4 regions of the Massilia forsythiae genome follow, and region 3 is predicted to be linked to each of the others. Evidence: predicted binding sites of a transcription regulator. Region 3 holds the regulator's gene; each other region holds the start of a gene.
The links. Region 3 encodes sigma-54, which starts transcription at its own class of promoters, with help from an activator protein. Its sites were predicted from a motif close to TGGCANGNAANCTGCTTT; they were not measured.
Positions count from the first base shown of each region.

Region 1: the regulator sigma-54 is predicted to act here: its motif matches at 4,966-4,983, upstream of pepA (flocculation-associated PEP-CTERM protein PepA).
Region 2: the regulator sigma-54 is predicted to act here: its motif matches at 2,396-2,413, upstream of HH212_RS04595 (TorF family putative porin).
Region 4: the regulator sigma-54 is predicted to act here: its motif matches at 4,048-4,065, upstream of HH212_RS16105 (flavin monoamine oxidase family protein).

Region 1 covers NZ_CP051685.1:1,717,681-1,724,837, reverse strand. Annotated here, with positions in the region: gene HH212_RS07475 (hypothetical protein) at 1-354, shown strand, start outside; gene HH212_RS07470 (HPr-rel-A system PqqD family peptide chaperone) at 358-645, shown strand; gene HH212_RS07465 (HprK-related kinase A) at 639-1,553, shown strand; gene HH212_RS07460 (nucleotidyltransferase domain-containing protein) at 1,550-2,629, shown strand; gene HH212_RS07455 (hypothetical protein) at 2,786-3,013, shown strand; gene HH212_RS07450 (N-acyl amino acid synthase FeeM domain-containing protein) at 3,200-3,937, shown strand; gene HH212_RS07445 (class I SAM-dependent methyltransferase) at 4,101-4,775, shown strand; gene pepA (flocculation-associated PEP-CTERM protein PepA) at 5,027-5,836, shown strand; gene HH212_RS07435 (ThiF family adenylyltransferase) at 5,965-6,834, opposite strand; gene HH212_RS07430 (GNAT family N-acetyltransferase) at 6,941-7,157, opposite strand, start outside.
Region 2 covers NZ_CP051685.1:1,063,431-1,070,587, reverse strand. Annotated here, with positions in the region: gene HH212_RS04610 (YifB family Mg chelatase-like AAA ATPase) at 1-1,470, opposite strand, end outside; gene HH212_RS04605 (hypothetical protein) at 1,612-1,908, shown strand; gene HH212_RS04600 (accessory factor UbiK family protein) at 1,983-2,231, opposite strand; gene HH212_RS04595 (TorF family putative porin) at 2,498-3,244, shown strand; gene HH212_RS04590 (P-II family nitrogen regulator) at 3,257-3,595, shown strand; gene HH212_RS04585 (ammonium transporter) at 3,606-5,156, shown strand; gene gshA (glutamate--cysteine ligase) at 5,300-6,601, shown strand; gene HH212_RS04575 (class I SAM-dependent methyltransferase) at 6,635-7,157, opposite strand, start outside.
Region 3 covers NZ_CP051685.1:1,374,575-1,381,731, forward strand. Annotated here, with positions in the region: gene HH212_RS05880 (enoyl-CoA hydratase/isomerase family protein) at 5-1,087, opposite strand; gene hpf (ribosome hibernation-promoting factor, HPF/YfiA family) at 1,158-1,523, opposite strand; gene HH212_RS05890 (RNA polymerase factor sigma-54) at 1,600-3,099, opposite strand; gene lptB (LPS export ABC transporter ATP-binding protein) at 3,102-3,884, opposite strand; gene lptA (lipopolysaccharide transport periplasmic protein LptA) at 3,881-4,480, opposite strand; gene lptC (LPS export ABC transporter periplasmic protein LptC) at 4,508-5,113, opposite strand; gene HH212_RS05910 (KdsC family phosphatase) at 5,118-5,663, opposite strand; gene HH212_RS05915 (KpsF/GutQ family sugar-phosphate isomerase) at 5,663-6,661, opposite strand; gene HH212_RS05920 (monovalent cation:proton antiporter family protein) at 6,792-7,157, shown strand, end outside.
Region 4 covers NZ_CP051685.1:3,741,310-3,748,466, reverse strand. Annotated here, with positions in the region: gene HH212_RS16125 (sensor histidine kinase) at 136-1,395, shown strand; gene HH212_RS16120 (LytR/AlgR family response regulator transcription factor) at 1,383-2,108, shown strand; gene HH212_RS16115 (phasin family protein) at 2,134-2,754, opposite strand; gene HH212_RS16110 (hypothetical protein) at 2,964-3,731, shown strand; gene HH212_RS16105 (flavin monoamine oxidase family protein) at 4,125-5,705, shown strand; gene HH212_RS16100 (c-type cytochrome) at 5,702-6,133, shown strand; gene HH212_RS16095 (RidA family protein) at 6,166-6,672, shown strand; gene HH212_RS16090 (TonB-dependent receptor plug domain-containing protein) at 6,827-7,157, shown strand, end outside.

The DNA.
Region 1 (7,157 bases), 340 kb from region 3:
GCGGTCTGCATGGGCTTGCCGCCGGACCGCTGGTGCTCGACCTCGAACTGGCCGAGCGGCTGCAAGCCGACCGATTTGTTCAGCAGCCATTTCCCGTGCGTACGCGGCAGCGCTTATGCAAGTGTTACCTGCCGCAACATCCTGGAAGGCGCATCGTGCGATTCGACCAAGATGGCGCAATACATGCTGGCCGCCTACCTGAACGTGCTGTCCAGGCGCGTCGACTTCCTGAACATCGAAAACCTGCGCAGCGTCTGGAGCGAGTGGGTCACCAAGGGCTATTACGCCCCGATGGCCGGGCAACGCTGGTACGCCAACGACATCGTCGGCTATCTGTACGGAACCATGGACTAATCTGTGTCGGCCGGGGATACGTGGCGTCTGCGGCCGGGCCAGGCCGTGCGGTACCGGCACTGGGACGAGGAATGCGTGCTGTACAACGACCTGTCCGGCGACACCCACCTGCTCGGCGATGCCGCCCTCGAACTGTTGCTAACGCTGCAACACGGTCCCACCACCGAGGCGATGCTGGCCGCTGTCCTGAAGGCGCAATTCGACATCGCCGACGACGAACTGGCCGCTGAAACCGCCGCCCTGCTGCAGCACATGAATCACTTGTACCTGATCGAAACGCTGGCATGCTGACGGTTGCATCGCTCACCCGCAGCCAGCTGCAAACGCGCCTGGCGGGTCACGGACTGGCCGTGCGTACCGGTCCCTTCACCAGCCTGATCCGTTCGCCCATCGCGTACATCGCCGATGGCATCGCCCTGCTGTACGGCGATTATCCGCTCGAGGATGCGCAAGGGTTCGCCGATTTCCACGTGCACCTGCGCCGTTCCGGCGGGGTGCGCCGCTGGTACCGGCCGCAAGTCCATTTCGACGTCGACGGCCTGGTGCCGTTCGAGCCCTTGCCGGAAGCCCACGCGTTCCCGATGCTCGAATGGGCCTTGAACTGGTGTATCTCCACGCGCGCCCACGCCTTTTTGATGATCCACGCCGCCGTGGTCGAGCGCAACGGCCTGGCGGTGATGCTGCCGGCGCCGCCGGGTTCCGGCAAGAGCACGCTGTGCGCGGCGCTGGTCAGCCGCGGTTGGCGCCTGCTGTCCGACGAACTGGCGCTGTTCCGCCCGCATGACGGCGCGCTGGTGCCGGTACCGCGTCCGGTCAGCCTGAAAAACCGCTCGATCGAGGTGATCCGCGACTTTGCCCCGGACGCCGTGCTCAGCCAGCCGGTCAGCAATACCACCAAGGGCACGGTGGCGCATTTGAAGGCGCCGTCCGCCAGCGTGGCGCGCGCGCACGAGACCACGCGCGCCGCCTGGATCGTGTTTCCCAAGTACGAAGCCGGCGCCGCCACCGAGCTGACGCCGATCGCGCGCGCGCGCGCCTTCCTGCGTGTGGCCGACAACGCTTTCAATTACAGCCAGCTGGGGGCGCTCGGTTTCGACACGCTGGCCGGCATCATCGAACAATGCGACAGCTACGATTTCCGCTACAGCGACCTCGACCAGGCGATGGAAGCGTTCGCGGCGCTGGAGCCGCCGCGATGACGCATTTGCCGCTGCTGGTGCGCGCCCTGCGCGATCCGGCGCAGACCGCCGGGTTCACGCTGGCCGACTGGGACCTGGTGCTGCGCCAGGCCACCAGCGCCAACCTGACGCCGATGCTGCTGGCACTGATCGAAGAGCATGGGTTGCTGGCGCAGGTGCCGCAGCAGGCGCGCGCCCACTTCGAATGGGTGCGCATCCTGGCCACGCGCCACCGCCAGGCGGTGCGTTTCGAAGTCGCCTGCATCCTGGAAGCGCTGCAGCCGACCGGCGTGCCGCTGCTGCTGCTGAAAGGCGCGGCCTACACGATGGCCGGCCTGCGCGCCGGGGCAGGGCGCCTGTTTTCCGATATCGACATCATGGTGCCCAAGGCGCGCCTGGACGACGTCGAATCGGCGCTGATGCTGCACGGCTGGGTCAGCACCCACCACGACGCCTACGACCAGCGTTACTATCGCCAGTGGATGCACGAATTGCCGCCGATGCAGAACATGCGGCGCGGCAGCAGCATCGACGTGCACCACGCGATCGTGCCGGAAACGATGGCGGTGCGTCCGGATCCGCAACGCTTGCGCGCCGCCGCCCGCCCGGTGGCGGACCATCCCGGCCTGGCCACCCTGGCGCCGTGCGACATGGTGCTGCACAGCGCCGTGCACCTGTTCTTCGATGGCGAATTCGACAAGGGATTGCGCGACCTGCTCGACCTGCACCGCCTGCTCGGGGAGTTCGGCGCGCAGCCGGGATTCTGGGAAACGCTGCCGGTGCGCGCCGCCGAGCTGGAGCTGGGGCGGCCGCTGTTCTATGCGCTGCGCTACGCCGCTCTCCTGCTCGGCACGCCGGTGCCGCCGGCGGTACAGCAGGCGGTGCAGGCGTTCCGTCCCAACCCGGCACTGCTGTGGCTGATGGACCGCCTGTTCGGGCGCGCCTTGCTGCCGGCGCACGCCAGTTGCCAGGATGCGCTCACCGCGCCGGCGCGCTTCGCGCTGTACGTACGCGGCAACTGGCTGCGCATGCCGCCACTGCTGCTGGCGCGCCACCTGTTCCATAAAGCCTTCCTGACGCCGCGCACTGCAGATTGAGTGGTGGACCGTGCTGGTCACGCGCCCCCGAATTGCATACCGTGCATTTCCGCTATTAAAATTAATGCAATCCATGGATGACCAGGCTGGCGTGGCCGAAGCGCGATCTGCTGTTGCGGTTGCAGAACCACATCGTTTCGTGGCTGGCGCGGCCAGTTGCTCGATGATGTTGCTGGGCAGCGCCGCTGGCGAGGAAACGCGCATGAGCGTGGTGGTGCGCCATGGCCGCCTGCTCCGCAGGAAGTGGCGCGCTTTCTTGCGCGTTCTTTCTATCGTAAACTGACCAGGGCAGGGTTCGAATCGACGCACATCGTCGGTGCTGCCTCGGAGCTGATCGATCAATTAAATTTGCATCTGCATCAATCCAAATCAAAAAGTATTTGAAGAAATAATGCGCTGGCCTGTTTCAATCTGTCACAAAAGTATGGTTGCCATGCAACGAACAGCGAGATAGATTTGATCCAATAGGCATTCTCCAAGTCAATTTATTGATTGTATGAAACATTGGGTGCTATGATGCATTGCAGGGTGAGCGGTGCATGCGTCACCTGTCCTGCCTGGAGAATGGAAATGACCGACATGTTAGCGCCTGAGCTGGCCGACATCGGCGCGACCTACCGCGCGGATGCGGAGGTGGGAAGTCCAAGTATCGCCGAGCGTACCATCAATGAACGGACATTCGGTATCCGGGCAGCGGACATCGCCGAGCACCGCAATTCGGCTAGTATGCTCATCAGCAAGATGTATGCGTGGCGCGGCTATACCGGCAACCACCAGGTAGGCTGCGACCCGAACCGCATCACGCTGACGGCATCGGAAAAGAATGGCCAGACCATCGGCACCCTCAGCCTGGGGATCGATTCCAGTGTCGGCCTGCTGGCGGATCAGGTATTCAGGGATTGCGTCGACCGCTATCGCCATGGCTCGCGCCGGGTATGCGAAATCACCAAACTGGCCATCGATCCTTCCGTGAAATCGAAAGCGGTGCTCGCATCGCTGTTCCACGTGGCCTTCCTGTATGCCAGGAACCTGCACGATTGCAGTGAAATCTTTATCGAGGTCAATCCGCGGCACCGGCGTTTCTATCAGTCCATGCTCAACTTCAGCGTGGAAGCGGAAACCCGCGATAATCCGCGTGTGCAGGCGCCTGCCGTGCTGCTGCGTGCGAATACCGACTATGGCGCCGACCAGATCGCCCAGCGCGGTGGCCGCAGCGACAATCCCGGCGACGACCGTTCGTTGTTCCCCTTCTTCTTTTCGCAACGCGAAGAAGAGGGCATCCTGAACCGTCTGCGCGACATCGGCTGATGGTGCCGGCAGCCACGCCGGCTGCCGATGTGCAATCCCCCATCCACGACATCTGTTCGTTGCCGGCCACACCCGCCGGCTCGCTCCGCATCTTGCCTGCACCGCAATAAGCACCTATATTCGCTGCTTCCACCCTTCCATTATTCAACGACAAGGAATGCCAATGACGATCGGTAAGACAAGGGATGAAATTGCGGAAGCCTATTCATCCGAGCCATGGTGGTATGACATTCGTGGTTTCTTCATTCTCACGTTTGCCTACAACAGCACGATCGGCACGCAGATGCGTTTCTTCGGACCGAATTTCGGTCCCGAGCACCTGGAAGTCGCCTGCGGCACCGGCACCTTGCTGGAAATGGTGTTGGGCTGGCGCCGCCGCAGGAAACTGCCACAAGTAAAAGTGACCGGCATCGATTATGCGCCGTCGATGCTGGCGGGCGCAAAAAAGCGTTTCGCCAAGGATCCGCAGGTCCATGTACAGCATGCCGACGCAGCCGACCTGCCATTCGCCGACAATACCTTCGATACCGCCAACATCGCCAACTCGATCCACTGCTTTCCGACCGTCGACGGTGCCTTGCGCGACATCCGCCGCGTGTTGAAGCCGGGCGGCACACTGGCGGCCAACGTGCTGCTCTATCCAAGCGGCTTTGCGCCACTGCGCTGGATTGCCCAGAAGATCAACGACTGGGGTATCCGCAAAGGTATCTTGTACAGCCCCTTCGAGCAGAGCCAGATCTGCAGCAAGATGCTGGCTGCAGGCTATGAAATCGCCAGCGAATTCAAGTCGGGTAACACCTGGAATGTTATTGCACGCAAACCCTTGCAAATGAGATAACAGCTCTGCTTCACCCGATGAGCATCGCAAGCATCGGAAACATTGCTTCATTAGATTAATTTCTTTGGCGCATTAAAAATGCGCCAAAATTATTTCTAAATTTCAACTTGCTGTCGGTTTTTTTTACAATTGCCTTTTGAAACTTTGTTCTTCGAATTCAAGTGTTTGAATTTAAAAGAAATTTTTATTCTGGCACGGTAGTTGCTATATAAGCTTTCGTAAGCATCACCCTTTACCCCCAGGAGATCACGATGAAAGCAGTTTCGAAAACCATTCTGGCTTGCTCCGTAGCAGCCGCCGCCATGTTCGCCAGCGCCACTGCCAGCGCAGCAAACTTCAATCCGTTCACCGTGACCCCGACCGGTCCAAACGCCACTGCTTCGTTCACTGCCGACAAGATCACCGGTAATTACACTGAAGTTGCTACCTTCAACAACGACGGCACCTTCAACGTGTCGCTGTACTGGAACGCTGGCCAGTTTGTCACCAACGGCGGCAACACCGGCCTGAGCGCACGCACCACCGGCCTGGGCAACGATTATGGCCTGTATGCTGTCTATACCGCTTCGGGCACCACCACCACCACCAACGGCGTGACCTCGTTCACCTTCCAGCCAGGTACCGGTTCCCTGTCGCTGTACCTGGATCTCGGCGACGAGACCAATGTTGCCGCCAACCCGACCACCGGTACCGGCACGTTCAGCTTTACCGGTAACAGCACCGACGTGCTGTTGGCGTCTGGCAACCCGGTATCGGGCCTGGGTACCCTGGACCCGAGCCTGAGCACCTGCGGCAGCAACGGCATCAACTGCGGCAGCTTCGGTTCGGAAACCACGTTCGCCCTGACCACTGCTGGTTCGGCATTCTTCGTGTCGCCGAACCCGTTCTATAACCTGTCGTTCCAGTCGGGCCAGCTGAACAACTTCACCCCGACCGGTACCCAACTCATCAACGGTTCGTTGGACGTCGTGTTCGCCAACGAAGTGCCTGAACCGGCATCGTTGGGCCTGCTGGGCCTGGGCCTGTTGGGTCTGGGCTTCGCCCGCCGCAAGCAGAAGTAACCGGCTACCGGCCCGGTATGCCGGGCCCACCATGAAAGAAACCACTGCCGCGGCAGTGGTTTTTTTTTGTCTTGCGATGTCATGCCGTTCGTCGCCAGCCAAGGCCGAACGAGCCGGCCGGCGAAGAATCAGCCAGCCTTGCGCGCGAACTGGCGCTTGCCGATGGCGATCGCCAGCTTCTGGATCGGGTGACGATTGCCGCCCGGACGCCAGGTCCTGCTCAGCTTGTTGCGGTAGGCATCGAACTGCATGCCGTGCGGCGCCGCCAGCACCTTGCCGCGCCCCAGCAGGATTTTCAGGGCTTCGGTGGCGACGATGCCGGCGCACAGCTGGCATGCCATGAACGTGGACGGGCCGCGTTGTTCGGCGAAGCTGACCGATTCCGGCACCACCAGGTAGGGGCGATGCAGGCCGGCCGGCGCCAGGCCGACCACGAAGCGGATCGCCTTGTCCAGCACCGGAAGCTCGCCCCACTGGAAATAGTCTTCGAAGGTCATCTGTCCCGGCAGGAAGTTGAGCAGGGCGGCGCCCATTCCCAGCGGCGCCGCTGTCGTCGCCGGTACGCCAAGGCGGGCGCACATGGCGAAGGTCTGCTGGCGCGCGTCGAAGGCGAAGAAGTCGAGGGCATCGACGTACAGGTCGACGCCTTTCAGGAATTCAGGCAGGTTGTCCTGGTTGACGCCCTCGGGGAAAATGCGGATGTCGATTTCCGGATTGATCTCCCTGGCCATGCGCGCCAGCACCTCGGCCTTGGGCTGACCCAGGGTCGACATGGTGGCGCCGACCTGGCGGTTGAAGTTGACGATGTCGAAGGTGTCGAAATCGGCGATGTGGAACTGCGACACGCCCAGGCGCGCCAGGGTCAGCAGGTGGACGCCGCCAACGCCGCCGCCGCCGGCGATCGCGACGCGTTTGCCGCGCAGGCTCGATTGTTCCTGGGCCGTGACCCAGCCGATATTGCGTGAAAACGCTTGTTCATATTGGAACGGAGTGCTCATAAGCGCGCGGAAAGCGAAAAACGGGTTGGAGATGATCTAGCGGAGGCGATGCGTGCATGGCGCCGGCACGCGGCGGGCACGGCGTGATGCGCCGAAGCGGAAGCGCTCAGGCGACGTCCTGCTCATCCATGCGCTGCAGACGGTGGATGATGCCGAGCTCCTCGCGCGGCGAGAAGAAATAGGGGTAGAACGAGCGTTCGGTGACTTCGCTGTTTTCGGTATAGGTGCCGCCGTACTGTTCGATCTGTTCGGTCACGTAGGCCAGGTTCACGCGCAGCAGGTAGGCCGGGGCGTCGACGCGCGGATTGACCTTCAGTTCTCCC
Region 2 (7,157 bases), 310 kb from region 3:
CTGCGCCTGCACCTGGCTGGAGGCAGCCAGGTCGGCCACCGTACGCGCCACCCGCAATACCCGGTGATACGCGCGCGCCGACCAGTGCAACTTTTGCATCGCTTCGCGCAATAGATGGCCGGCGGCGGCGTCGAGCTCGCAATGCAGGTCGATCTCGCGCGTGCCGAGGCGCTGGTTGGCCTTGCCCTGGCGCGCCAGCTGCAGGGCGTGCGCCCGTCCGACGCGCGCGGCGACCGTGGCGCTGGCTTCGCCGTCGGCCAGCAGCGCCATGGCGTCGGGCGCCATCGCCGCCACCGGGATCTGGATGTCGATGCGGTCGAGCAGGGGGCCGGAAATGCGGTCCTGGTAGCGTTGCACCGCGTCCGGCGTGCAGCGGCAGCGGCCCGACGGATGGCCCAGCCAGCCGCAGGGACAGGGATTCATCGCCGCCACCAATTGGAAACTGGCGGGAAAGTCGGCCTGGCGCGCCGCGCGCGAGATCGTGATCTCGCCGGATTCCAGCGGTTCGCGCAGTACCTCGAGCACCTTGCGGTCGAACTCCGGCAACTCATCCAGGAACAGCACGCCATGGTGCGCCAGCGACACTTCCCCCGGACGTGGATTGCTGCCGCCGCCGACCAGGGCCACGCCGGAACTGGTGTGGTGCGGCGTGCGGTAGGGACGGCGGCGCCACTGGGCGGCCGAAAAGCTGCCGGCCAGCGACTGGATCGCCGCCGTTTCCAGCGCTTCTTCCTCGCGCATCGGCGGCAGCAGCCCGGGAAAGCGCGAGGCCAGCATGCTCTTGCCGGCGCCCGGCGGGCCGATCAGCAGCACCGAGTGCAGCCCCGCCGCCGCCACTTCCAGTGCGCGCTTGACGTGCTGCTGGCCCTTGACGTCGGCAAAATCCGGATAGCGCGGCGCGGCATCCGGCGTGGGCGGACGGTGGCGCGCCAGCAGCGCATCGTTGCCCTTGGCGGCGAGGTGGGAGCAGACCTCGATCAGGGTGCGCGCGGGATAGATTTCCGCATCGGCCACCAGCGCGGCCTCGTCGGCGTTGGCTGCCGGCAGCACGAAGGCGCAAGGGCGGCCGGCCCCGGCGCGGTGCATGGCGAAGCTCATCGCCAGGGCGCCGCGCACCGGCCGCAGTTCGCCCGACAGCGACAATTCTCCGGCGAACTCGTAGCGCTCCAATTGCCTGGCCGGAATCTGCTCGGACGCGGCCATGATGCCGAGGGCGATCGGCAGGTCGAAGCGGCCCGACTCTTTCGGCAGGTCGGCGGGCGCCAGATTGATGGTGATGCGCCGGTTGGGCACCTCGTAGCCGGAGTTCTGCAGCGCCGCGCGCACCCGGTCCTTGGCTTCGCGCACCTCGGTGTCCGGCAGCCCGACGATGTGCATGCCCGGCAAGCCGTTGGCGAGGTGCACCTCGACGCTGACGGCCGGCGCCTGCATGCCGGCCAGTGCGCGGCTCTTGACGACGGCGAGACTCATCGGGGTTCCTTGGCATCCATGGTGACGCCACATCTTAGGATGCCGTCGCCGCACTTCCTTGCGCGGGAACAGCCGTGCGCGCCTGGCGCAGCCGGCGCTCTGGTAAGGTAGCGGACCGACACGCCATCCAACGTTACCGCAATGCCGAAACTGATCCTGACCGTCGCGATCCTGGGCGCCCTGTTCTGCCTGCTATGGGGACCGTCGTTTCTGGTGGCGCGGCGGCTGTGGTTCAGGGGCGACCTGACCGTATTCCGTTCGCTGCGCCTGCTATGGCCGGCGCAAACCGTGCTGGTGGCGGGACTGGTGTTCGCGGCCGATGCTGCCGGCTGGACCAACCTGCCGGGCTATACCGTCGCCATCACCGCCGCGGTCAGCCTCGCGGGCGCGGCGGCATTCGCGGCGTGGCGCCTGCTGCGCCGCCTGATGGTGCGCTGACGCCGGCCGGCACGCGCCGGCGGCTTCCTCCCTTCGACCGCGCAACAGCCGTATCCGTTGCGCCGGAAGGTCGGTCAGATCTTGGTGACCGGCGTGGATAGCTTGGCTTCCAGTTCCGCCACGCGCGCTTCCAGCGCGTCCAGCTTGGCGCGCGTCTTGGCCAGTACCTGCGCCTGGATGTCGAATTCCTCGCGCGTGACCAGGTCCAGCTTCGAGAAACCCTGCGTCATCATCGCCTTGACGTTGCGCTCGATGTCCTTGGCCGGCGAATTGTCGATCGCCTGGTTGATCTTGCCTTGCAGGTCGTTGAAGAAGTTATTCATTGTTCTGTCCTTGAGTCGGCGCCGGGCGCACCGTCACGGTGCACGCATGCCTGAATTGGTGCGCGCACCCATTTGGCACACGCGGGCCATTGCGGTTTGTCGTTTTTGAAACCAGAAATGGGGATAGGCCATGCGAAAACAAGGACCGTCCGCCACATTCGGGGTGGCACGCATCCTGCTAAATCAACAATCGAACACATGGCGGCAGGAGCGCAACCGGATTGTAAACCGCAAACAAAGAAGATGTTCAAACAAGGGGGTGTCGAATGAAGTGTCGTAACACCAGGTGGCCCCAGGCCACGGTCCTGGCAGCATGTCTCTGGACTCTCACCATCGGGCCCGCCGGCGCCCAGGAACAAAAGCCGGACAACGAAGTCAGTTTCAATGCCGCATTGACCAGCGACTACCGTTACCGCGGCGTGTCGCAGTCGCGCCTCGATCCGGCGCTGCAGGGCGGCGCCGACTACGTGCACAACCCGACCGGTGTGTACGTGGGCACCTGGCTGTCCACCATCAAGTGGACCAAGGACCTGGGCGGCAGCGGCGACGTGGAATGGGATATCTATGGCGGCAAGCGCGGCAACCTGAGCGCGGACGTGACCTACGACGTCGGCGGACTGTACTACTTCTATCCGAATAACGGCCTCGGCCCGAACGCCAACACCTTCGAGGTATACGGCCAGCTGGGCTACGGCCCGGCCTACATCAAGTACTCGCATTCCCTGACCAACCTGTTCGGCACCGCCGATAGCAAGGGCAGCGGCTATCTCGACGCCGGCGCCAATGTCGATATCAGCAACGGCTTCACCCTGAACCTGCATATCGGGCGACAGCGCCTGCGTCACAACGGTTCGCTGTCGTACACCGACTACAAGCTCGGCGTGACCAAGGACTTGGGCGTGTGCTCGGTCGCACTGGCCTATATCAAGGCCGACAGCAATGCCTACCTGAGTCCATCCAGGGAAAACCTGGGCAAGTCGGCGGCACTGCTCACCGTTTCAAAAACTTTCTGAAGAGGCAATAGCATGAAAATGATCACCGCCATCATCAAACCCTTCAAGCTCGACGAGGTCCGCGAAGCGCTCTCGGAAATCAATGTGCAGGGTATCACGGTGACCGAAGTCAAGGGTTTCGGCCGCCAGAAAGGGCACACCGAGCTGTACCGCGGCGCCGAATACGTGGTCGACTTCCTGCCGAAGACCAAGATCGAGGCCGCCGTGGACGACGCCATCGTCGACCAGGTGATCGACACCATCCAGGGCGCCGCGCGCACCGGCAAGATCGGTGACGGCAAAATTTTCGTCTCCAATCTGGAGCAGGTAATCCGCATCCGCACCGGCGAGACCGGCAACGATGCGCTGTAAGGGGAACCCGATGACGCATACCATCACCAAACTGTTCGCCGGCCTGGCCGTCGCCATGGCGCTCGGCGTTGCGGCGCCGTCCATGGCCCAGGACGCCGCGCCGGCCGCTGCGGCACCGGCAACCACGGCCCCGGCCGCCGCGGCACCGGCCGCCGCAACGCCGGCGAGCGCTGCGCCCGCAGCCGCCACCGTAGCCACCACCGCGGCGCCGGCCGCCGCCCCGGCCGCCGCACCCGCCCCGCAAAAAGGCGACACCGCCTGGATGTTCGTGGCGACCTTACTCGTCATCATGATGACGATTCCCGGCCTGGCGCTGTTCTATGGCGGCCTGGTGCGCGCCAAGAACATGCTGTCGGTGCTGATGCAGATCTTCATGATCTTTTCCGTCATCATCGTGCTGTGGTGCCTGTACGGCTATTCGTTCGCGTTCACCGAGAACAATGCCTTCATCGGCGGCACGGACAGGGTGTTCCTGAAAGGCATCTGGGACCCGGCCAAGGCCGCGTTCAGCACCGCCGCCACCTTCAGCAAGGGCGTGGTGATTCCGGAGTTCATCTTCGTCGCCTTCCAGGGCACCTTCGCCGCCATCACCTGCGGCCTGATCGTCGGCGCCTTCGCCGAACGCGCCCGCTTCGCGGCGGTGCTGGCCTTCGTGGTGCTGTGGTTCACCTTCGGCTACCTGCCGATCGCCCACATGGTCTGGTTCTGGACCGGTCCGGACGCGATCACCGCCGCCTCGCTCGCCACCGAGACCGCCAAGGGCGGCTGGCTGTGGCAGAAGGGCGCGCTCGACACCGCCGGGGGCACCGTGGTGCACATCAATGCCGCCGTGGCCGGCCTGGTCGGCGCGATCCTGATCGGCAAGCGCATCGGCCTCGGCCGCGAATCGATGGCGCCGCACTCGCTGACCATGACCATGATCGGCGCGTCGCTGCTGTGGGTGGGCTGGTTCGGCTTCAACGCCGGTTCGGCGCTGGAAGCCGGCGATGTCGCCGCGCTGGCCTTCATCAACACGCTGCTGGCCACCGCTGCCGCCACCGTGTCGTGGGTGTTCGGCGAATGGATCACCAAGGGCAAGCCGTCGATGCTGGGCGCCGCCTCGGGCGCGGTGGCCGGCCTGGTGGCGATCACCCCGGCCTGCGGCTTCGTCGGCCCGATGGGCGCGCTGGTCATGGGCTTGCTGGCCGGTATCGTCTGCCTGTGGGGTGTGAACGGCCTGAAGCGCCTGATCGGCGCCGACGACTCGCTCGACGTGTTCGGCGTGCACGGCGTGGGCGGCATCCTGGGCGCGCTGCTGACCGGCGTGTTCGCGGCGCCGCAGCTGGGCGGGCAGGGCATCTTCGACTACACCACCAACAAGATGGCGGCCGATCCGTATTCCATCGGCAGCCAGCTGCTGATCCAGGCCGAAGCGGTCGGCACCACCATCATCTGGTCGGCGGTGGTCTCGTTCATCGCCTACAAGATCGTCGACGCGGTGATCGGCCTGCGCGTGGAACAGGACGCCGAACGCGAAGGCCTGGACATCACCAGCCACGGCGAGTCGGCTTACCACTCCTGAGCAGCGTCGTTTCGACGGTAGCAGCCTGAAGCGCCCTGCGGGGCGCTTTTTCATTCAATTGGAATAAGGTATCTTTAAAAAACGGAACGCCGCCACCATGTGCGCTACCCGATCCCCCAAAGAAGCCCAAGAAGGACGTCACCATGGTTCCCCACCTCGCCACCGCCTTGAATGGTCCCCTGCTGGACCTGGAAAAGAAGATCCTGGAAGCCACCCCCGCCATCGAGCGCTGGTTCCGGCTGGAGTGGCAGGAGCATACGCCGCCGTTCTATTGCTCGGTGGACCTGCGCAATGCCGGCTACAAGCTGGCGCCGGTGGACACCAACCTGTTCCCCGGCGGCTTCAACCACCTGTCGACCGAGATGCTGCCGCTGATCGTGCAGGCGGCGATGGCGGCGATCGACAAGTATTGTCCGGACGCGCGCAACCTGGTGCTGGTGCCGGAAACCCATCCGCGCAGCCCGTCCTACCTGCAGAACGTGCAGCGCCTGATGCAGATCTTCCGCCAGACCGGCCTGAACATCCGCCTCGGTTCGCTGTCGCCGGACGTGACCCAGCCGACGCCGCTGGCGCTGCCCGATGGGAACATGCTGGTGGTGGAGCCGCTGGTGCGCTCGGCCAACGGCCGCCGCGTGGGCGTGGCCGACTTCGATCCATGCACGATCCTGCTGAACAACGACCTGTCGGCCGGCATTCCGTCCTCGCTGGAAAACATCCACGAGCAATCGCTGCTGCCGCCGCTGCATGCCGGCTGGGCGGTGCGGCGCAAGAGCAACCACTTCAAGGCGCTCGACGAAGTGGCCAAGAAGTTCGGCAAGCTGATCGAGATCGATCCGTGGCTGGTCAATCCGCTGCACAGCAAGTGCGGCGAGGTGAACTTCGAGGAAGACACCGGCATGGAGTGTCTGGCCGATAACGTCACGGCGCTGCTGTCGAAGATCAAGAAGAAGTACAAGGAATACGGCATGAAGGACCAGAAGCCGTTCGTCATCGTCAAGCCCGACGCCGGCACCTATGGCATGGGTGTGATGACGGTCAAGGATGCGAGCGAACTGAAGGACCTCACCCGCAAGCAGCGCAGCAAGATGTCGGTGGTCAAGGATGGCATGACCGTCACCGACATCGTGATCCAGGAAGGCGTGCCGACCTTCGAATCGATCAACGATGCGGTGGCGGAACCGGTGGTGTACATGATCGACCGCTACGTGGTCGGCGGTTTCTATCGCGTGCATGCCGAGCGCGGCGTGGACCAGAACTTGAATGCGCCGGGTTCGGAGTACGTGCCGCTGGCGTTCGCCCAGCAGCATGCGATGCCGGATTTCGCCGCCAAGCCGGGCACGGCCGCGCCGAACCGGTTTTACGTGTACGGCGTGGTAGCGCGCCTGGCGCTGCTGGCGGCGTCGCTGGAAATGGAACGTACCGATCCGGATCCGGAAATCTATTGATTCGCGGACGACCTGCGCACGGAAATCAATACGTCATTCTTTTTTCGCCATGTAGACGAAATGCGAGCGCAGCGGCGGCACCAGCGTTTCCAGCAGTTCGGGCAGCAGCCGCGGCAGGCGCGCCAGCACGCGGCCGAGCGGCGGGGCCAGCACCAGCGTGCGGTAGTGCCGGGTCTCGGTCGGCCAGAAGCGCAGCAGTTCGACGTCGCTGACCTTGCGTACATTGGGGTTGCGCGGGTTGTCGTAGCGGAAATCGAAGATCATGGTCCAGCCGCCCGGGCGCAACACGCGCCACATCTGCGCCGCCAGCGCGCGCCGCAGGTCTTCGTCCAGGATCGATGAAAACACCGTGTGCGCGCTGACCAGGTCGACGCTGGCGTCGGCAAAATCGTCGAGCTGGCCCAGGTGCCAGCGCACGCCGGGTGCGGTGTGCGCATGGGCGTGTTCCAGGCGGTCCGGTTGAAGTTCGGTGCCGGCCAGGTGCGCGGGCAGGGCGCCCCAGTCGATCAGCTGGCGCAGGAAGGCGCCGTTGCCGCAGCCGATGTCGATGGCGCGC
Region 3 (7,157 bases):
CGGTTCAGAGATGGCGCAGCGGATGCGCGTACGGCGGCCATACCGGTGCGAAGAAGCGTTCGATCATTTCCGGCGTCACCTGTTCCAGCGCCGGCGGGTTCCAGCGCGGCGCATTGTCCTTGTCGACCGCCAGCGCGCGCACGCCTTCCAGGATCTCGCCGTGCTCGAACGCACGCCGCACCAGGCTGCGCTCCATGCGCAGGCAATCGGCAAAGTCCATGCCGGCGGCGCGCGCCAGCATCGCGTGCGTCACGCACATCATCAAGGGCGAGCGGCGCCGCATCGCGGCCAGGGCGGCCTGGGCGAACGGGTCCGGGTCGCCGGCCAGCGACGCCACGATGTCCGCCACCGAGGCAGCGCCGAAATGGCGGTCGATCGACGCGCGCTGCGCGCTCAGCTCGCTGTCTCCGGCCTGCGCTGCGAACGGCGCGGCGAAGGCGCGCATCGCTTCGGGCAGTGCGGCGCCGGGCACGCTGCCGACCAGTGCGCGCAAGCCGTCCAGCCGGGCGGCGGGCACGAACAGGTCGGCCAGGCCGGCATACAGCGCGTCGGCGGCGCCGATGGTGGCGCCGCTCACGCCCAGGTAGACGCCGAGCCGGCCCGGCGCATGCGCCAGGAAATGGCTGCCGCCGACGTCCGGGAACATGCCGATGTTCACCTCCGGCATCGCCATCCTGGTGCGCTCGGTCACGATGCGCAGGCCGCAGCCGGGGCCGCCCTGGGCGATGCCCATGCCGCCGCCCATCACCACGCCGTCCATCAACGATATATACGGTTTACCATGAAAATGCACGAGGTGGTTCAGCGTGTATTCTTCGGTGAAGAAATCTTCCAGCAGCGCGCTGCCGGTGCCGGGCGTGGCGCCGCCGGCCTGGTGGAAAAAGCGGATGTCGCCGCCGGCGCACAAGGCTTTGTCGCTGGTGCTGCCGATGACGACGGCATCGACGCCATCGTCCGCGCGCCACGCCAGCAGCGCCGCGGTGAGCGCACGCACCATGTCGAGCGACAGGGAATTGAGGGCCTTGGGACGGTCCAGCGTCAGGATGCCGGTGCGGTTGACGACGCGGGCGTGCACGTGTTGGTTCATGGTATTTTGCGGACGTCCATCAAGCAAAAAGGGCGCCGATGCGCCCTTCGTTGTCGTTGCTGCAGCCGGCTTATGCCGTGGCGGGAACGTCGTCGGCATCGCCCGCATCGGACAGATGCTTGAGCGCCGTGCGACTGTGATTTTGCAGCATCTGCTTGTACTTCTGCACTTGCCGGTCGAGACGGTCCATCAGCATGTCGATCGCTGCGTACAGGTCGTGGGCCGCGCTGGCGACGTGCACGATCTTGCCCGCGACACGCAGGTTGATCTCGGCCTTCTGGCGTTTTTCTTTCTCGGTGAGGTTGTCGATGCAGAGGATGACGTGGGAGTCGATCACTTGATCGAAATGGCGGGTGATGCGCTCGAGCTTGTTCTGTACGTATTCTCGGATGGCGGGGGTTACATCCAGGTGATGTCCACTGATGGTGAGATTCATACACACTCCTTTGAAGATACGCAGCTGTCCGGGCTTTGGGGAAAATGCGGCGAACAGCGCTTGATACGAAGGCCGGCTACAAGGATTTGCGGAGGCTGACGGGTGGAATCTTCAAGGCTTCACGGTACTTGGCGACCGTGCGGCGCGCAATCACCATGCCCTGCTCCCCCAGCATGTCCGCAATCTTGCTATCCGATAAGGGATTCTTGGGGTCTTCCGCTCCTGTAAGTTGCACGATCAGAGCCCGGATTGCCGTCGAGGACGCTTCACCGCCCGCCTCGGTCGCAACGTGGCTCCCAAAAAAGTACTTCAACTCGAACATGCCATGCGGCGTCAGCATGTATTTTTGAGTTGTAACCCGAGAAATTGTGCTCTCGTGTAGGCCTAGTGTATCAGCTATCTCGCGTAAAACAAGGGGACGCATGGCAACCGCGCCATGGGAGAAAAAGTTGCGCTGGCGATCGACGATGGCTTGCGCCACGCGCAGGATCGTGTCGAAACGCTGGCGCATGTTCTTGATCAGCCACTTCGCTTCCTGCAATTGCGCGCTCAATTGGCTCTCGCTCTTGCCCTGTTTCAGCAGCGACGCGTACACGCTGTTCACGCGCAGGCGCGGCATCACTTCCGGATTCAATTGCACGCTCCAGCCGTCCTTGGCGCGGCGCACGATCACGTCCGGCACCACGTAGTCGGACACGTCCGCTGCGAATGCCGCACCCGGATGCGGATTGCACTGGCGGATCACCGCCTGCGCCTCGCGCAGGTCTTCGTCGTCGCAGTCGAGCGCCTTTTTCAGCTTGTTGAATTCGCGCTGCGCGAACCAGCTCAGGTAGCGCTCGACGATGACCAGGGCCATGCGCCGCGTCACCAGCGGCACGCCGTGCATGCGCCGGATCTGCAGCGCCAGGCACTCGGCCGCGCTGCGCGCCCCGACGCCGGGCGGGTCCATGCTCTGCACCAGCGCCAGCGCGGTGCGCAGCTCGTCGAACTCGACTTCCAGCTCTTGCGGCAGGCGCGCGTGGATGTCGTCCAACGGCTCTTCCAGGTAACCGTTGTCGTCGAGCGCGTCGATCACCAGTTCCACCAGCGCGCAATCGCGCGCGGCGAAGCAGGTCAGGCGCAACTGCTCCATCAAATGCTCGCGCAGCGAGACCGGACTGGCTTCCAGCTGCGGGCGGCCGTCCTCGTCGTCGCCATTGCCGCTGGCGCGTCCCGTCTCTCCCCAGTCGGCATCCGCGCCTTCGGCTGCGCCGCCGCCCTCGTCGCCACTGGCTTCGCCGCCTTCGCCGTTCTCGGCAGCGGCGCCGCCTTCCTGGCCGTTGGCTTCCGCGTTGGGCGCCTCGTTCGACGGGGTCGTCGACGTGCCGGCGTTGTTGTTGATGGCGCCGTCGGCCAGCAGGCGCACCGAGCGGTCGAGCGGATCGTCCAGGCGTTCCAGCAGCGGGTTATCGCTCAGCACCTGTTCGATTTCCTGGTGCAGTTCGAGCGTGGACAGCTGCAGCAGCCGGATCGACTGCTGCAGCTGCGGGGTCAGTGCCAGGTGTTGCGAGGTCTTGAGTTGCAGCGACTGTTTCATGACTACATGCGGAAGTGTTCGCCGAGATAGACGCGGCGCACCGACTCGTCGGCGATGATGTCGTCGGGACGCCCGGATGCCAGCACCGCGCCCTGGTTGATGATGTAGGCGCGGTCGCAGATGCCGAGCGTCTCGCGCACGTTGTGGTCGGTGATCAGCACGCCGATGCCGCGCTCCTTCAGGAAGCGCACGATGCGCTGGATCTCGATCACGGCGATCGGGTCGACGCCGGCGAACGGTTCGTCCAGCAGCACGAAGCGCGGATTGGTGGCCAGCGCGCGCGCGATCTCCACGCGCCGCCGCTCGCCGCCCGACAGCGACAGCGCCGGGCTCTCGCGCAGCTTCTCGATCTGCAGTTCGGCCAGCAGTTCGTCGAGCCGCTCGCGGATGCGCTCCTTGCCCAGGCGCTTGCCGTTCTCGCGCTGCAGCTCCAGCACGGCGCGGATGTTCTCTTCCACCGTCAGCTTGCGGAACACCGAGGCTTCCTGCGGCAGGTACGACAGTCCCAGCAATGCGCGCCGGTGGATCGGCATGCTCGTCACGTCGGTGCCGTTGATGTCGATGCTGCCGGCGTCCGACGGCACCAGGCCGACGATCATGTAGAACGAGGTGGTCTTGCCGGCGCCGTTCGGGCCGAGCAAGCCCACCACTTCGCCGCAGGCGACCTGCAGCGAGACGTCGCGCACCACCAGGCGCTTGCCGTAGCTCTTTTGCAGGCCCTTGACGACCAGGGTGCTGCCGCCGCTGCATTCGACCACGGCGGCTTCGGGGCGGACGTCCATCATCGGCTGCCCTCGGCCGCAGGCGCAGCCACGGCAGGTGCGGCGGCGGCCGGCGCGGCGGCCGCATTCGCATTGCGGCGCGGCGCGATGATGATGGTGTTGCGGCCCTGCCCCGCCTTGGTCTGGCCGCTGGCGTCGTTGCGCACGTTGGCCACCTCGGTGCGGTTGTCGTAGGAAATGAAGGCGCCGTTGACTTCGCTCGACAGCTTGCCGTTTTCCAGCTGGCGCACCACCGCGTTCGAGAACAGCTTGACCAGTTCGGTGCGCTCGTCGTACTCGATGCGCTGGGCCTGCCCTTCCATCCACAGGTCGGGGCCGCCGTCGCGCTTCTGGCGGAAGCTGGCGACCTTGCCCGGCGCCGCGGTCAGCGTCACCAGCATGTAGCCCTCGGGCGATTCCTTGAGCACGGCCTTGTCCGACTTCAGCGTCAGCGTGCCGCGCTCCACCACCACGTTGCCGGTCAGCGTGCGGGTCTGCCTGACCTCGTCGACGTCGCCGGTATCGAACTTGATCACGGCCTGCTTGAGCGAGTCCGCCTTTTCGGCCCAGGCGGTGAGCGTTGCCAGCGACAGGGCAACGACGGCGAATAGTTTTTTCATTGGTTACGGGTCCTTGTGATGGGCGCTTCAGCGCTTGCCGCGCGGCGGATAGACGATCTGGCCGCGCCCGCCCAGGTGGATCTGCTGGGTGGCGTTGTTGGCGATCATGCCGGTGCCGGTGACGGCGGTGGCGCCGAGCGTCATGTCGATCTTGCGGTCGGTCTTGGCGATGTCCTCGTCCGGCAGCAGGGTCAATGCCTCGGTGCGGATCTGCATCGGCTGCGTGGTGGCGTTGCCGGGACGGTGGATGTCGACGTTGCCGGCCAGGTCGATCTGGTTCTGGTCCTGGTTGATGTGCGCGGTATTCGCGGTCATGGTCATGCGCGGGTGCTCGACCGTCATGCTCTGCACCACCGGCTTGTCGATCACCGAGGTGTTGTCGGCCGGGCGGTGGGTCAGGCGCGCGCCCGAGATCACGTACTTCGGCTTGCCGGTTTCCGACATGCGCACGAAGCTGAAGTTCTCGATGATGTAGTCGGGCGCGTCGCCGAGGTTGACGTCGGGGTTGCCGTCGCCGCCGCGCTGCATGATCTGCACCAGCCAGAAGCTGCCGAACGCGAAGAACACGCCGGTCAGCATCAGGGCCAGCAAACGCCAGCGGTGGGCGGTGCGTTTATAGTTCGCCGGTGCCATCGCGTTACCCGAAATACGGCGCCAGCGCCTGGTCGTAGGTGCCCTGCGCGCGCATCACCAGGTCGCACACTTCGCGCACCGCGCCGCGCCCGCCCGGGTTTTTCGTCACGTAATGCACGCGGTGCTGCACTTCCGGATGGCCGCTCGGCACCGCCACCGCGAAGCCGACGCGCGACAGCAACGGCAGGTCGATCACGTCGTCGCCGATGTAGCCGCACTCCTCGGCCGCGACGCCCGTTTCCTGCAGCAGCGAGGCAAAGGCCAGGCGCTTGTCGTGCTGGCCCTGGAACACGTGGTCGATGCCGAGGTCGGCCGCGCGCCGCACCACGATCGGCGAATTGCGCGCGCTGATGATGGCGGTGCGCACGCCGGTGCGCCGCAGCAGCTGGATGCCGAGGCCGTCCAGCACGAAGAAGGTCTTGGTGGCCTCGCCGTCGGCGTTGTAGGTCAGGCTGCCGTCGGTGAGCACGCCGTCGACGTCGAAGATCATGACCTTGACGCGCGCGGCGCGGCGGATGTGCTCGAGTTGCGAGTCCAAGGTGTTCGTCATCAGATCACCTTGGCGCGCGTGAGGTCGTGGATGTGCAGCGCGCCCACCAGCTTGCCGTCGTCGCCGGTCACCAGCATCTGGTTGATGCGGAATTCCTCCATCACCGCCACCGCGTCGACCGCCAGCCGGTCCGGATGGATGCGGCGCGGCTCCAGGTGCATCACGTCGCGGATGCGCAGCTGGCCGAAATGCTGGCCCTTCTCGATCAGGCGGCGCAGGTCGCCGTCGGTGAACACGCCGACCGGGCGCCCATCCGCATCGACGATGGCGGTCATGCCCATGCCCTTGTGCGAGATTTCCAGCAGCGCGTCGGTGAGCAGCGCATCGGGCGCCACCTGCGGCACCGCGGCGCCGCTGCGCATCACGTCGCGCACGTGGGTCAGCAGGCGCCGGCCCAGCGCACCGCCCGGATGCGAGCGCGCGAAATCGTCCGGCTTGAAGCCGCGCAGTTCCAGCAGCGCCACCGCGAGGGCGTCGCCCAGCGCCAGCGTGACCGTGGTGCTGGTGGTCGGCGCCAGGTTCAGCGGGCAGGCTTCCTTGTCGACCGAGACGTCAAGGTGCACGTCGGCCACCTGCGCCAGGCGCGAGGCCGGCTTGCCGGTCATGGCGATCACGGGCACGCCCATGCGTTTTACCGCCGGCAGCACCACCGCCAGCTCGCTGCTCTCTCCGGAATACGAGATCGCGACCAACACGTCCTGCGCGGTCACCATGCCGAGGTCGCCGTGCGCGGCTTCGGCCGGGTGCAGGAACAGCGCCGGGGTGCCGGTGGAAGCCAGCGTGGCGGCGATCTTGCGTGCGATGTGGCCGGACTTGCCCATGCCGGACACCACCACGCGGCCGCGGCAGGCCAGCATCAGCGCCACCGCGCGCGGCACGCTGTCGTCCCGGCCGAGGCGCGCGTGCAGCTTGCGGATCGCGTCGGCCTCGATCTCCAGCGCCTCGCCGGCCAGCGCCAGGGCGCGCCGGGCGCTGGCCTCGTCAAAACTTGTCAGCATTATTTGTTCATGGGTTACACTCATAGTCAAAGTATAGCCGAATTGGGAAAGCAAGAAACTTGCCAGTGGTAACAAAACACATGACGGCCCCGGATCACGGCCGCACGCAGCCGGAGGCGTATCGCACCACATGACATCCGGCCTCGAACTCACCCTCCTCCTCCTCGGCAGCGCCGTCCTCGGCGTGGTCGCATTCCGCATGCTGCACCTGCCGCCCATGCTGGGCTACCTGGCGGTGGGCGTGCTGATCGGCCCGAACGCCCTGAACCTGGCCGACAACGGCCCTTCCACCCACGCGCTGGCCGAATTCGGCGTGGTGTTCCTGATGTTCTCGATCGGCCTCGAATTCTCGCTGGCGCAGCTGAAGGCGATGCGGCGCATCGTGTTCGGCCTGGGCCTGGCGCAGGTGAGCCTGACCGTCGTGGTGACGGTGCTGGGCGCGCTCGTCATGCGCAACCTGCCGTTCCGGATCGGCTGGCAGGCCGGCCTGGCGCTG
Region 4 (7,157 bases), 2.4 Mb from region 3:
ACGAATGCAGCTCCTGTATGTACGTGGTCGACGCATTTTACCGGCGCCGAATTACCTGAATCTTAAATAAATGGCACAGCGCTGCCGGGATGGAGACATTTTGACAACGCGGCGGGAATCGCCCATCATCGGCGCATGCACCCGCTACGCCGCAACCTCGTGTTCGTCCTGGCCTGGATCCTGTTCTGGACCCTGATGATCCTGGTCGCGGTGCAGGACTTCATCCGCAACGAGCACGACAGCGAACTCTGGAAACCGGTGCTGTGGGAAGGCTCGTCGGCGCTGGTGACCACCGTGCTGGCGCTGGTCCAGCTGCGCGGTTCGCGCGCCGATGCGCGCCTGCTGGGCACGCCGGCGCGCTGGTTCGCCAGCCAGGCGCGCTGGCTGCCGCTGTACTGGATCGCCTTCGTGCCGCTGGCGTTCGGCGTGCGCCACGGCGTGTACGCGCTGGCCGGCCAGGTATACCGCCACGATCCGCTGCCGCGCCTGTTCCTGTACGAGTCGATGAAGATTTCGCTGTTCGTCGGCCTGTTCACCGCGATCCGCTTCGGGGTCGAGTCCTACCGCGCGCTGCTGGACGCCAGGCTGCGCGCCGAGCAGGCCGACGCCCTGCTGCGCCAGGCCCAGCTGCAGCAATTGACCAGCCAGATGCAGCCGCATTTCCTGTTCAATGCGCTCAACACCATTTCGGAACTGATGTACGCCGACGTCGGACGCGCCGACGCCGCCCTGGTGCGGCTGGCCGACGTGCTGCGCGCCACGCTGGAACTGGGGCACCGGCACCAGGCGCCGCTGGCGGCCGAGCTGCGCCTGGCGCGCGGCTACGCCGGCGTGATGGCGGAACGCTTCGCGGGACGGGTGGAGATCAGCTGGAGCATCCAGGACGAGTTGTGCCTGGACGAAGAGCGCGACGATGCGCTTGGCGAGGCCGGAGCGCACGCCGGCATGCTGCCCGGCGAAACACTGCCTGCCGGCGCGCTGGCCGGCGTGCCGGTACCGGTGATGAGCCTGCAGCCGCTGCTGGAAAACGTGTTCAAGCACACGGTGGAGCGGCGCCGCGGCCTGACCCGCATCGCGGTCGCGGTGCGGCGCCGCGACGGCATGCTGGTGCTGAGCGTGGAAGACGATGCCGGCCGCCTGCGCGATGCTGCCGGCGATGGCATGGACGGTCACACGGGTAACGGCACCGACAGCGGCAGCGGCGATGGCCTGGCGGCGCCGCGTGCGGGCGGCGGCATCGGCCTGTCCAACCTGCGCGCGCGCCTGGCCGCCCTGTACGGCGAGGATGCCAGCCTCAGCCTGCAAGCGCGCCCGGGCGGCGGCGTGCGCGCCGAACTGCGCCTGCCCTGCCGGGCGGCGCCGGACGATGGCGGAGCGCCGGCATGCGCATCTTGATCGTCGACGACGAAGCGCCCGCGCGTGCGCGCCTGCGCCGCATGCTGGCGCCGCAGGACGGCATCGAGGCGCTGGCCGAAGCGCAGGACGGCCTCGAAGCGCTGGCGTGCATCGCCGGCTTCCTGCCCGACGTGCTGTTCCTCGACATCGCCATGCCTGAATTGTCCGGCATCGAACTGGCGGCGGCCCTGCCCGACCCGGCGCCGCTGATCGTGTTCGTCACCGCCCACGACCGCTACGCGCTGCAGGCTTTCGATGCCGATGCCGTCGATTACCTGACCAAACCCTTCGACGCCGCGCGCCTGCGGCGCACGCTACAGCGTGTGCAGGCACGCCATCAGGCTCGCCTGCGCGAGCATCGGTCCGCCCCGGCCGCGGCACGGCCCTCACAGCCTCTGCAACAGCTGCTGGTGCCCGAGCGCGGCGGCACGCGCGTGGTGCGGACCAGCGACATCCAGTGGATCGAGACCGCAGACAACTACGTGGTGCTGCATACCGGCGCCGCCAGCCCGCTGCTGCGCCGGACGCTGGCGGCGCTGCTGCCGCAGCTCGGACCCGCCTTCATGCGCTGCCACCGCCGTGCCGCCGTGCACCTGCCCAGCATCGAGCGCGTGCTGGTGCTGGACAAGGGCGATTGCGAATTGCTGCTGCGCGGCGGTGCGCGCGTGCCGTGCAGCCGCCAGTACCGGGAAGCGGTGCTGGAACGGCTGTGATGCCGGATCGCCTGCCGCAGGCGGGTCAGTGCGCCGACGTGCCGCGGTCGCGCTGCCCGGACGATTGGCCCTGGCCCGGCGGGGTGTACTGGCCGCTGACGGTGGCCGAGGCGCCGTCGGCGGATGCGGTGAACTCGGCCGACGCCGCGCCGTCGCCGCTGCCGGCACGTGCCTTGGCGCCGGCGCCGTCGCCGCGGGTGAACGGATCGGCATACTGACGCACGGTTTCCTGCTGGGCGCGCAGGCCGCGCTCGGTCTGCTCGGTGGCGTCGCGCGCCACTTCGTCGGCCAGGGCGCGGGCGGTGCGGGTGGTGGTCTGCACGTGCTGCTCGGTCACGCGCGCCATGTCGACCTGGGCATCGGCGGCCAGGCGCGAGATGTGCTGCTGGTAGGCGCGCAGCTTGTCGCTGGTCGGCTGGGCGCGCGAGGATGCCGCGCTCAGCAGTTCCGACTGGCGGTCGACGCTCATGATCTGCTTGCCGGCCAGGGCCGATTCTTCCAGCAGCGTCTGCATCAGCTGGATGTTCAGGTCGCACATCTGCTGGAACGAGCGGAACATCGATTTCGAGATGTCGTTCATGAAGGCAGTCTGGGCATCGACATGGGTGCGCACTGCCGGATTAATGCTTTGTGGAAATGGGAACATGCGTTACCTCATAGGATTGATGGGTTGTTCGAAAGGTCCTGCTGCGATGCCGCAAATCGTCTGCGGCACGAAGCTCACAGAGTAAGTGCGGCACGACGTTAATGTTTGATCTGCGCCAATAGTGTTGGGCTTGTATCTTCAAAAACATTGTGCTCTGGCTTGATACTTGCATTCGGCCCGCATTACCTGAATCCTTGCGGAGGCCGCTCATGTTCCTGCGAAACGATGTGATCGCGTATGTGGCTTTGCAGCGCACGCTGCGCATCCTGTGGATCGACCACCGGCTTGCCCTGGCCTGGACCTTCGAGCTCGGCATCGAGCACAGCCAGCCGCGCAGCATCCCGCTGCAGACGCTGGCCGACGACGTGCTGGGGCGGCGCGCGCGCCTGCTGGCGCACGACCCGTATGCGGCGCCGCCGCCGCCGCCGCACCTGCCCGCCCGCCACCGCGCGCTGCAGAACAAGGCCTGGCGCATCGTGAACACGCTGCAGCAGCAGGCGCCGGCGCTATACCGGCCGCGCGAGCGCGCCGCCCTGGTGGCGCAGTGCGCGCTGGAACACGGCGTGTCGCGGCCCAGCGTGCTGCGCTACCTGCGCCGCTTCTGGGAGCGCGGCCAGACCATCGACGCGCTGCTGCCCGACTACGGCAACTCGGGCGCGCGCGGCAAGGTGCGCGCCGCCACCGAGGGCGTCAAGCGCGGCCGGCCGCGCAAGGCGGGCATGCATCCGGGGCTGAACATCGACGCCGCCACGCGCGCCATCTTCCGCAGCGCGGTAACGCGCCACCGCGCCGTCCAGCCCGCCGGCGCCGGCTTTTCGCGGCGCGCCGCCTACCGCCAGATGCTGCGCGAATTCTTCGACGGGCACGATGCCGGCGCCGTGCCCAGCTTCGGCCAGTTCAGTTACTGGCTGGACCGGGACGGCATGCCGGAAGCGCGGGCGACGGCGTTTGCGGTGCAACACGATGTTGCAATATGACCAATCGAGTGCAGTCCGGGCCACGATGGTGCAGTGCAAAACAAGGATAAAAAAAGGCTGTCGATCGCTTCCACTTTGCAACACGTGGCAGGCATGGCGACGCAGCGCGCCATCGCGAAAACAAAGTCTGGACGAAGAAAAATAAAGTCTGGCGCCGGCTCGGCCGACCGGTGCACCCGGCATCTGCGTCGACCGGCGCAAAAGCAGGCCAGAACAAACTTTATTTGAAAATAAATCATTACATCGAACTTACGTTCGAATAAAAGGAAAAATACTTTATTTTTTACTGTGCAGAACCGGATCTATCACCTCTCGCTGGCACGGGTATTGCTGAAACACAAATAAGCAAACACGTTTTCGCAATAAGAGTTTTCCCAGTCCAAAGAGGTGCCGATGAAACGTTTGTCTCCGTCGCTGACGCGACGCGAATTCCTGTACCGTGCCGCCGCGGTGGGCGGTACGGCCCTGTTGCTCAACACGATGAACGCCTGGGGGATGGGGATCGCCTCCACGGTCAATGCCCCGCCCGCGCTGTCCGGCAGCGGCAGGGGCAAGAAGGTGGCGGTGCTGGGCGCCGGCCTGGCCGGCATGACCGCCGCCTACGAACTGTCGAAACTCGGCTACCAGGTCGAGGTGCTGGAAGCGCGTCCCTTCGCCGGCGGACGCTGCCAGACGGCGCGCAAGGGCTTCGCGCTGCAGGAACTGGGCGGCGAGGCGCAGACCTGCCGCTTCGACGAAGGCCAGTACATCAACCACGGCCCCTGGCGCATTCCGCTCGACCACCAGTCGACGCTGTACTACACGCGCCAGTTCGACGTGCCGCTGGAAGTCATGGTCAACGAGAACGATCATGCCTGGGTCTACATGGAAGACGCCGGGCCGTTTTCCAAACGGCGCCTGCGCCCGGAACAGGTCAAGGCCGACATGCGCGGCCACGTGGCCGAGCTGCTGGCCAAGTCGGTGCAGGACAAGCTGCTCGACACGCGCCTGAACCCGGACGACCAGCGCCTACTGCTGGATTACCTGGCGCACGAGGGCGCGCTGAACGCCAAGGACCTGGCCTACAAGGGCCGCAACGGGCGCGGCTGGGCGGTCAATCCGGGCGCCGGCCTGCGTCCCGGCACGGCGTCCGATCCGCTCGCCTTCCGCGACCTGCTGTCGTCCAAGGTCGGCAAGGTCTACAGCGCGGTGCAGGAATTCCCGATGCACACCACCATGTTCCAGCCGGTGGGCGGCATGGACCGCATCGCCCAGGGCTTCGCCAGCCGCCTGGGCGGCAAGATCCGCTACGGCCAGGAAGTGCAGCGCATCCGCCAGACGCCGGACGGGGTCACCGTCGCGCTCAAGGACGTCGCCAGCGGCAAGCTCTCCAGCGTCAGCGCCGACTACGTGCTGTGCGCGATCCCGCTGTCGGTGCTGCGCACCATCGACACCGATTTCTCGGAGCGCTTCAAGGGCGCGATGAAGGCGGTATCGTACGCGCCGGTCGGCAAGATCGGCCTGCAGATGAAGCGCCGCTTCTGGGAAGAGGACGACCAGATCTACGGCGGCCACGTGCTCACCGACATCAAGGGCATCAACACCATTTCCCTGCCCTCGTCCGGCTGGCAAAGCAGGAAAGGCGTGGTCCTCGGCTACTACCACTACGCGCTGGACGCGATCGAAGCCAGCGCCCTGTCGCCAGCCGAGCGCGCCGAGTTCGCGGTCAGCGCCGGCGAAAGGATCTTCCCGCAATACCGCGACGCCTACGAGAACGCCTTTTCGGTGGCCTGGCACCGGGTCCAGTACAACCTGGGCGGCTGGGCCGAGTGGGACGAGGCCGGGCGCAAGAACGCCTACCCGGTCCTGCTCGAAGGCGAAGGCCGGGTGCTGCTGGCCGGCGAACACCTGAGCTACCTGACCGGCTGGCAGGCCGGCGCCATCGAATCGGCCTGGCAGCAGATCGAACAACTCCACAAGAGGGCCAGCGCATGACACGCAACGCATCCATCCTGCGCGCAGCGGTTGCCATCGGCCTGGTGCTGGCGACCAGCGCGGCCGGCTTCGCACACGCCCAGTCCGCGCCGCCGGCAGTCGACGGCAAGACCCTGTTCGCCAAGAACTGCGCCGCCTGCCACCAGGCCAACGGCCAGGGTATCCCGGGCGCCTTTCCGGCCCTGGCCGGCAACGCCTTCGTGCAGGGCGCGCCGCTGGAAGTCGCGACGGTGCTGCTCAAGGGCCGCGGCGGCATGCCCGACTTTTCCGGCAGCCTCGACGACGGCGACATCGCCCAGGTGCTGAGCTACGTGCGCAGCAGCTGGGGCAACGCCGCGGCGCCGCTGGCCGCACCGGACGTCGCCGCCCAGCGCAGCGCCCTCGGGGTGGCGCCGGCCTCGCACAGCCGCTTCGGAAATAAGCACTGAAACCCATTCACGCAACCCGACGAAAGCCTTCCATGACGCTCCGCTCCCGCATCGCCCCCCTTGCTACCTGCGCCGCCATCCTGCTGTCCGCGCTGCCGCCCGCCTCGGCCCAGGCCATCGTGCGCCACAAGCTGCCGAACTCCGACTTCCCGATCGCCCAGGCGGTCACCCTGCCGCCCGGCACCACCATCCACTTCATCAGCGGCCAGGTGCCGCCGGCGGTCAGCAAGACGGCCGACCAGAACACCCTGGCCGCCTTCGGCGACACCCGCACCCAGACCATGGGGGTGCTGACCAAGATCCAGGACATCCTCAAGGGCATGGGCCTGTCGATGGGCGACGTGGTCAAGATGCAGGTGTTCCTGGTGGGCGACCCGGCCAAGGGCGGCAAGGGCGACGTGGCCGGCTTCATGGAAGCGTATACCCAGTTCTTCGGCGGCGCCCAACCGAACCTGCCGGCGCGCGCCGTGGTGCAGGTGGCCGGCCTGTCGAATCCGGGCTGGCTGGTCGAGATCGAGGTGGTGGCCGCCAAAAAATAACGCGCCGCCGCGGCGCCGGCCGTTCCGGAAAATCCGACGCAACGCCGCCCATCCGGGCGGCGCGGGGACGGCTGCGCGCGTCGCGCGCGCACAGCCGCCAACCGCGGCGTCGTCACGCATCGTCCAAAACGCAATCCACAACAAGGGGTAATCCATGCACAAGGCCATCCTCCATTCCGGCGTCGCCGCCGGCGTCCTTTCCTGCGGCCTGGGCCTGGCGCAGGCCGCCGACGACAAGCCGGCCGCCGCGCCGGCCGACACGCCCGCCGCAGCCGTGCCGGCAGCGGTCGAAGCCGGCCCGGCCAACGCCGGCGTCGTGATCGTCACCGGCACCCGCGCCGCCGGCCTGAAGGTCGAGAACAGCGCTTCGCCGGTACAGGTGCTGGACGCGACCTCGCTGGGCCGCACCGGCCAGCCCGACCTGCTGCAGGCGCTGTCGCAGAACCTGCCGTCGCTGAACGCCCAGGCCTTCGGCGGCGACATGG